2 regions of the Marinobacter sp. L-13 genome follow, and region 1 is predicted to be linked to the other one. Evidence: riboswitches for the same ligand, from Rfam matches in the RefSeq annotation. Region 1 holds a riboswitch; the other holds the start of a gene.
The links. A riboswitch is a leader RNA that binds a small molecule or an ion and turns the genes downstream of it on or off. The one in region 1 is predicted to bind glycine.
Positions count from the first base shown of each region.

Region 2: linked by a shared signal. The riboswitch ahead of AC13DD_RS08705 (trimeric intracellular cation channel family protein) and the one ahead of AC13DD_RS17895 (D-amino acid dehydrogenase) in region 1 are both predicted to bind glycine.

Region 1 is NZ_JBSXNQ010000065.1:61,574-65,991, reverse strand. Features, by position in the region: gene AC13DD_RS17905 (putative bifunctional diguanylate cyclase/phosphodiesterase) at 1-1,105, opposite strand, end outside; gene AC13DD_RS17900 (DUF3336 domain-containing protein) at 1,230-2,327, opposite strand; glycine riboswitch at 2,433-2,525, shown strand; gene AC13DD_RS17895 (D-amino acid dehydrogenase) at 2,689-3,909, shown strand; gene AC13DD_RS17890 (FGGY-family carbohydrate kinase) at 3,890-4,418, opposite strand, start outside.
Region 2 is NZ_JBSXNQ010000050.1:141,352-145,769, reverse strand. Features, by position in the region: gene gdhA (NADP-specific glutamate dehydrogenase) at 1-891, opposite strand, end outside; gene rnk (nucleoside diphosphate kinase regulator) at 905-1,291, opposite strand; gene AC13DD_RS08705 (trimeric intracellular cation channel family protein) at 1,610-2,209, opposite strand; glycine riboswitch at 2,250-2,348, opposite strand; glycine riboswitch at 2,349-2,434, opposite strand; gene AC13DD_RS08700 (NADPH-dependent FMN reductase) at 2,657-3,214, shown strand; gene codA (cytosine deaminase) at 3,285-4,418, opposite strand, start outside.

The DNA of each region.
Region 1 (4,418 bases):
TGAAAATGGCTGGTGAAACTGCCCGGGATTGACCGTGAAAACAACGAAGAAGCGCCTCGCAGGAGTCGCATGTGCGATCCGCGAGGCTGATCTGGGGCTGGAAAAACAATTCGAGGCCATCGTTATTCAAGGCGTCTCTGAGCAGGTTGGTGATTTCCTGATAACTGACCAGCCTGTCATTGATATCCGGGGTGTAGAAGCACACGCCGTTCTTGCCGGTTTCTTTGGCCTGATACATGGCGGCGTCTGCATTGCCCATCAGCTCAGCCACGGTGGTTCCGTTGTGCGGAAAAAGGCTCACGCCAAAGCTGGCGGTAACCTGGTAGCAGTCGCCTTCCAGATGAACTCTGTGTTCCAGAGCGTCTATCAACCGACAAACAAGTTCATGAATACCTTCAGGGCCTTCGAAATCGAAGATCAGCAAGACAAACTCGTCCCCGCCAAAGCGGCTCAACAGGTCTCCGCCTCGAAGTTCGGCCCTCAAGGTTTCGGCCACCGCTTTCAGGAGACTGTCACCATGATGGTGGCCACGGGTATCGTTGATGATTTTGAAATTGTCCAGATCGATAAAAACGACCGCTAATTCCTGTTGCAGGCGATCAGCCTCATCCAGTCGGCTCGACAACTCGGCTTCCATGAAATGCCGGTTGGGTAATCCGGTCAGGTCGTCAAAACTCGCGCGCCGGTAAAGCTCGTCTCTGGCTTGTTTCTGCTCCTCCAGGCTGATGTCGATGCAGAACATCTCACATTCGCCGCTGTCCTGTTTGATCATTACATGGCTGGAGTAGACGGGGACCAGGTGCCCTTCTTTGTGCTTCAATTCGAGTTCGTCGGAGGGAATGCTGATGTTTTTCTCAAGCCAATTGCGGTGCGCTTCGATCACACCGGTGCGCATGTGATCGGGAATGATCAGGTCTTCCAATAGCTCTCCCAGCGCTTCATCCCGGGAATAGCCATAAATGCGCGCGCTTGCTTCGTTCCAATAAATTACCCGGCGGTGTCTGTCGTATCCCTGAACAGCCACCATGGGCAGACTCTCGATCAGCTCGTAAAACCTGTTTTCACTGTCCTCGGTAGCCGAGCGACTTCCTTGTCCAATATCCATTGCGGGTCAGCATCCTCATGATTAGCGATAAACGTTTCGCGAAGCGATGATGCAATAGAATGAGAATAGTTCGGGATCCCAGGGTTATCTAGTTGGTTTACTGATTGGTAGGGCGGTGCTGTCTCTAGAGCGGCGTTGCAGTCTGCTCTGCGGTTTCCTGCTCCTGCTCCAGCTCTTGCTCCAGCCTGGCGATACAGCGATCGAATGCCCGGCTGATCCTGGTCTGGTCCTTGATCATGTCCAGCCGTGGCCATGTGGCCTGTTCACCGAGATTGATATACATCTCGAGATCTTCAGGGCTCGGGTTGGAGAGGACCTTTCGGTAAAGGGACGCCTTGGGCGGGAAATGGATGTTGATGTCCCCGAGGTATTGCTGACTGGTCATGGCGTAGGCCTGCTCGATGAGTGGCCGTGGTTTCTGCTGGGTGCGGGTGGGGGAGACGGAGATATTCAGTGTTCGGCCACTGTGCTCATAGGCTTCCTTGAAACTGACGCTGCCCAGATTGTGCTGGAGATGCTCCTGAAGTTGGCGTGGATCCATGGCATGGCCGGCCCTCAAGCCTTCCGTGACGCCGAGCCAGCGGAAGGCATTCAGGTGAATCCGTTCCGGATGGTTAAAGAACTCTGCCAGTTCCTTGTCGTTCCGTGTGCAGATGGCACCCGCCACGATGGCACCCATGCTGGAACCGGCCATGACATCCGGCAGCAGATCCTGTCGCCAGAGCGCCCGGGTGACACCGATGTGGTAAATACCAAAGGCCGCACCCCCGCTGAGCATCAGGGCTGGCCGGCCATAGACCCGCTCGGCGTCCTGAAACATTTTCAGTTTTCGGGCGGTTGTCACTTCCGGAATAGGGTGGTCGCAAATGAATTCCATGGACGTCTCGACGGCATCCAGGAATTCACCCACCAACCGATTGGTGCCGCTGCGCGCCACGGTGTAAAGATCGGGATAGGATAATTCGCCCAGGTGACGGTAGAGGCTCTCCTGAAGGATCCGGATCAGTCGCCGCGTGTCGCCATTCTGCCGGCAATGGTCCATGAGGCCCATGTGCTTGCGCATCAGGCTTTCATTCAGCATCCCGGTCTCTTCCTGCTCGCGCCAGTCCAGCAGCCCGTCCATGTCATCGAGCGCGGTAGCGGCCTCGCACCAGTGCTCGTAGTCGTGGGCCTGTTCCAGTTGCTGCTGGAGCTGTTTTCGGGTCTTCAAGGCGTGTTTCATGCTTTTTACCTTAACCCATACGGCCCAAGCTGTGCAGAGGCTGGTTTCCTGGCTCCGGGTTATTTGCTATGTTTAGGCCCGTGGGTTGGGTTTTATTACCAATCAGACATGTCTGCGGGAGAGACTGAATCCCTTGCGATCAGCGCCGAAGGAGCAACTGCCCCGGAAACTCTCAGGCAAAAGGACCGCTGGCATGAATACTTTCCGAAGAGCTGTCGACAATCGCGTCAGTCGGCACACCGAAGGAGCAAACGACCGTTTTCGTTAAAACGGCTCGTGAATCTCTCAGGTCCCGTGACGGAAGGGGTGCTTTCTGCCATTTCGAGCAGGGAGGAAACCCTTGGCGCTCACGGAGATTGGAATGAAGCGAATCGCAGTAATTGGCGGTGGTATCACTGGTATTACCACGGCCTACACCCTTGCCAAGCGCGGGCTTGACGTTACGGTTTACGAGAAGCATCGCTATGCGGCGATGGAAACCTCCTTCGCCAACGGTGGACAGCTCTCTGCTTCCAACGCAGAGGTCTGGAACAACTGGCAGACCGTGATGAAGGGCATAAAGTGGATGTCCCGCCGGGATGCGCCACTGCTGGTCAATCCCAAGCCGTCCTGGCACAAGCTGAGCTGGTTCGCCGAGTTCATTGCCGCTATTCCCCAGTACGAGAAAAACACCACGGAAACCGCTCGCCTGGCTATTGCCGCCCGCGATCACCTGTTTGCCTGGGCGCAGGAAGAAGGCATCGATTTCGATCTGAAGAAGCAGGGTATCCTGCACATCTACCGGGACAAGGCCGGGTTTGACCACGCTGAAAAGGTATCGCGCCTGCTGGCGGCTGGTGGCCTTGAGCGCCGTTCGGTGACCCCGGAGGAAATGAAATCCATCGAGCCGACCCTGGCCGGCAACTATTACGGCGGGTTTTTCACAGAGAGTGACTCCACCGGTGATATTCACAAGTTCACCAATGGACTGGCGGATGCCATCAAGCGGCTGGGCGTTAAAACCTGTTATGGCCACACGGTGACCGAGCTGAGCGCCGATGAGCGTAATGCCTGGGTGACCGCCCACGATGGCACCGAACAGTCCCGGGACACATTTGACGGCGTGGTGATCTGTGCCGGCGTCGGCAGCCGCGGGCTCGCGAAAAAGCTGGGTGACCGGGTGAATATCTATCCGGTTAAGGGGTACTCAATTACCGTGGAGCTGGACGACGAAGCCTCGCAAAAGGCGGCACCAACCGTCAGCTTGCTGGACGATGCTACCAAGATCGTCACCAGTCGCCTGGGCGATGGTCGTTTCCGGGTTGCCGGTACCGCCGAGTTCAGCGGTTACAACCGCGATATCAAGGACGACCGCATCCGCCCGCTCACCCGTTGGGTTGAGCAGTGCTTCCCAGGTGTCTGTACTCGCAAGGTAGTGCCCTGGGCAGGCTTGCGGCCAATGCTGCCGAACATGATGCCAAGGGTTGGGCCAGGTCGCCTGCCGACCGTGTTCTACAACACCGGTCACGGTCACCTGGGCTGGACGCTCTCTGCGATTACCGCTGAGTTGGTCGCTGAGAGCGTTACCGGGGATAGCCGGTAATCTCGCGGATTTTCCGGTACAGGGGTTGAAGCTGAGGGTACATCTTCAGATAAACCTCGGAATACAGCCGCTGGTAAAGAGCCCGGGTTTCTTCGTTGGGATGAAAAACGTCGCCAACCCGGGTCATCTTCGCCACGGCGGTGTCGAAATCCGGATGCAGCCCTAGCCCGACAGCGGCATCAATGGCGGCGCCGAGCCCGGAGGTCTCATAGGTGTGAGGCCTCTCGGCCGGCAGCCCGAGCACATCGGCGGTGAGTTGCATCGCCGCATCGCTCTGTGAGCCACCGCCGGCCACTCGCAATTTCCTGATCTTCACGCCGCTTCGCTTCTCGATTTTTTCCTTTCCTTCCCTGAGCGCGTAGGCCAGACCTTCGAGGATGGCGCGATAAATGTGGGAACGGGTGTGAACGTCCCCGAACCCGATGATCGAGCCTTTCGCTTCCGGCCCCGGCTGGCGCACGCCGGGTGACCAGTAGGGCTGAAGCATCAGGCCCATGGATCCTGGTGGC
Region 2 (4,418 bases), on a different contig from region 1:
CCGGGCGGCATAATCGCTGATTCGGCCGCGTTCCGTCTCTTTGATCTGGCGAACCAGCCCAACATCGATTCCGGCCGGGTCGTAAACGTAGCCACTGGAATCGGAGCAGGCGATCACCCTGCCCCCAAACTGCTGAACCTTCTCCATCGCATAAATTGCGACGTTCCCGGAGCCGGAAACTACCACGTCCTTGCCCTCCAGATCGGAACCTTGAGCCGCCAGCATCTCCCGGACAAAATAAACCGTTCCGTAACCTGTCGCTTCCTTGCGCACACGAGCACCGCCCCATCCGAGGCCCTTACCAGTCAGCACGCCAGATTCGTAACGGTTGGTGAGGCGCTTGTATTGCCCGAACAGAAAACCAATCTCCCTGGCTCCTACGCCGATGTCGCCTGCTGGCACGTCGGTGTACTCGCCAATATGCCGATACAGTTCGGTCATGAAGGATTGGCAAAACCGCATGATCTCATTGTCAGATCGGCCCTTGGGATCAAAGTCGGAACCACCCTTGCCTCCGCCGATCGGCATACCGCTCAGAGAGTTCTTGAAGATCTGCTCGAAACCCAGAAATTTCACCACGCCCAGATTGACGGAAGGATGGAACCGCAAGCCCCCCTTGTAGGGCCCAAGGGCCGAGTTGAGTTCAACGCGAAACCCCCGGTTGATCTGCACGGTACCAGAGTCATCCACCCAGGGGACCCTGAAAATGATTTGCCGCTCTGGTTCGCAAATACGCTCAAGGAGCTTCGCTTCCTTATACTCGGGATGCTTGGCAATCACCGGCGCCAGCGAGTCGAGAACTTCCAGAACGGCCTGATGAAATTCAGGTTCCGCGGGATTTCTCAGGACGACCTGCTCATACAGCTGGTCAAGGGGGGCTTTCTGGTGCATGCATCTTCCTCGTTCAGTTTGCGTGAGTCACATGGATAATTTTCAGACGCAGCTGGTTCTTTCCAGCCAAAGGCCAATCAATACGATCGCCTACCCGAAGACCCAGCAAGGCTGCACCCGCCGGAGCCAGGACGGATACACACTCCTCGCTTCCGTCTCGCGGGGTCGAGTACACGAGTCTCTTCGTGTACTCGGCGTCGTTACTCTCATTTTTAAAATGGACCAGAGAATTCATGGTGACGGTGCCGGAAGGCAGCTTTGCGGCATCAACCAGAGTTGCTCTATCAAGCTCGAGCGCAAGCGCTTCGGCTGTTTCAGTGCCATGTAGCTGTTTCTCCAACATCGCAGATAAACGATCAAAATCCTGTTCTAAGACATAAATAGCTGGACGTTCGGACATACCGACTCCTATAGGCCCGCAAGGCAAGGTTCAGTTGGGGGATGTGTTCAGAGGGTTTCGCCGAATTCGACGAGGGATTCGACGAATTCAGCGAAAGGAATGGCAAATACGGCGAGGCCCGGCAGCCAGAAATGCCGCCGCTGATAAAACGGAATGGATGAAGTAAAAACCGGTTTTCATTTTGAAACTCAGCGACTCTGAAAAAGGAAAAATCTTAGCAAGCTACGTTAGCTCAGTTCACGAGGAAATGAAACGATGAAAAGGTCTGAGGCTAGACCATGCCCACAATTCGAGGGCTTTCTCAAACCCACATCGCGCTCATTCCCAGCGTGTCTGCGAATAGCTGAATACTGGCAACGACAACCCCCAGCGAATGGCCGCCATACGCAGAAGCAGCCCGAGACTGAAAGCGGCCAAAAGAGTGACATTCTCGCCCACCCCTTGGCGAAGCAAGGTCAGGTACAGGAAAGCCACCATCAGTGAAACGCTGGCGTAGAGTTCGTGGCGCAGCACCTGCGGGGTGCGGTTACATAAGATATCCCGGATGATACCGCCAAAGATCCCTGTTGTGATGCCGGCCATGACCACCACCACGGTGTCATAGCCCAGCTTGAGCGCGACATTGCAGCCAATAACCGTAAAAGCCACCAGACCTATGGCATCCAGAACCAGAAACAACTGATGCAGATGCCGCATGAAGCGCGCAATCACGATGGTGACCAGGCCACCGGTAATGGTCATGTAGATATAGCGAGGGTGCTGGGTCCAGGTGACTGGGAAATTACCCAGAAGAATGTCCCGGACAGTTCCGCCACCAAGGGCGGTAAAAAACGCAATTACAGCGACACCAAACAGATCCATGTTCCTCCGCCCGGCGGTGAGGGCTCCCGACATGGCTTCGGCGGTAATGGCAATCATATAGATAGAGGTCAGCACACAGGACTCCTGAGTTTCTGTGGCCTCTCCCCCTGTCCCTGATACCTGAGAGTTTACAGAGCCTGGCTCTGCTTGCCCCTTCGGTGGACTGCGGTGGCAGTCGCTCTCCAGACGGCGTTAGATGATGCTCGCAGTACCTGTGCCTGAGCGTTTATGGGAGTTTGCGCCTTCGGCGGGGCCAACGGCCCACTCTCCTGCGAGACCGGGCATTATAGAGAGATAGGAAGCTAACGTCGAGCGAGGCGGCGGGCTGATAGGCTCAGAATTTTTGACTAATTCTTACTGGTTACTCCGTTATCTTTTTGAAGAGGCGCCCTTTATGCTGCTTTTCCAAGCAGACATTCCTACACGGATTCACTAAGCAGCCATTCCTACACGGATTCACTAAGCAGCCTTCGACGGCTTGTGGCCGCTATCTAAGGACACCCCATGAAACTACAAACCATCATCTGCAGCACGCGCCCCGGCCGAATCGGCCCTTCCATTGCCCACTGGTTCAATTCTCTGGTCAATGACCAGGGAACGTTTTCCAGCGAACTGGTCGATCTAGCTGAGTTCAAGCTTCCGGTTTACGACGAGGCCAACCATCCTCGCATGCAGAAATATGAGCATGAGCACACCAAAGCCTGGTCAGCGAGCGTAAATAAGGCAGATGCCTACGTCTTCGTCATTCCCGAGTACAATTTTTGCCCGCCGCCATCGTTCACGAACGCGTTGAACTACGTATACAACGAGTGGAACTATAAGCCTTGCGGGTTTGTCAGCTACGGCGGTGTTTCCGGTGGACTCCGTTCAGCCCAGGTTGCCAAGCAGCTGGTTACTACGCTGAAAATGATGCCGATGGTGGAAGGAGTAATGGTGCAGATGCCGTGGGAGAAACTGGATGACCAGCGCAACTTCCTCCCTGCCGAGCATCACACCGGCTCTGCCAATGCCATGCTGGACGAAATGGCGAAATGGGCAACGGCCCTGAAGTCGCTACGCTGAACACCAGAGTAGTTGAGCAGATTCCCCGGTTAGCAAACCGGGGAATCTGTAGCTTCTACTTCAACGGGCATCAACCCTGCCGGTTTATCAGAACACGGCCATCACGAATAGACGCGGCAACCGGCAACTGGCCCAACAGCACCTCGTAGGGCGACTGCCCCTGCAGAACAACACAGCGAGCCGGAAGTCCCTCCTCGATGCCGTATTCGTCCAGATCCAATGCTGCAGCACCGTTGTCGGTGATCAGCTCCAGCGACCGATCAATCCAACCCATGCCCAGCATGTGGCAGGCGTGCAGGCCTACGTCCAGGGTACGGAGCATGTTGCCGTTGCCCAGTGGATACCAGGGATCGCGGATGGAATCCTGGCCGAAGGCCACCTTCAGTCCCGCATCCAGCAGTTCCGGAACCCGGGTCAGGCCACGACGTTTCGGATAACCATCGAAGCGGCCCTGCAGGTGCAGGCTTTCGGTGGGCATCGACAGGAAGCGCAGGCCGGATTTCTTCAACAGGCGGAACAGCCGGCTGCAGTAATGGTCGTTGTACGAGCCCATGGCACAGGTATGGCTGGCGGTGACCCGTGAGCCATAATCCAGCTTGAGCGCCTCGGCAGCGAGCACTTCCAGGAATCGGGATTCGGGATCGTCGATCTCGTCGCAATGCACGTCTACGAGAAGGTCGTTTTTGTGGGCCAACGCCACCAGCCATTGAACCGATTCAACGCCGTAATCTCGAGTGAATTCGAAATGGGGAATGCCACCGACCACATCGGCCCCCAGACGAACCGCCTCTTCCATCAGCTCCTTGCCCTGGGGAAATGACCAGAGACCTTCCTGGGGAAAAGCGACAATCTGCAGGTCTACTGTGTCAGCCATACGCTCACGCACTTCCAGCATGGCCTTCAGCCCTGTCAGCTTGGGGTCCGTCACGTCCACGTGGGTGCGGACGTGCTGAATGCCGTTATCGGCAAACAGCTTCAACGTCTGTTCGGCCCGACCGATCACGTCGTCGTGAGTCAGGCTGGCTTTGCGCTCAGACCAACACTCGATACCTTCAAACAAGGTACCACTCTGGTTCCAGCGTGGCTCGCCGGCGGTCATGGCCGCATCCAGGTGGATGTGCGGCTCCACGAAAGGAGGAGCGACCAGATTTCCGCCGGCGTCCAGCTGGTTCTCGGCAACGCTTTCAGTCGCATCCTGCGCCGT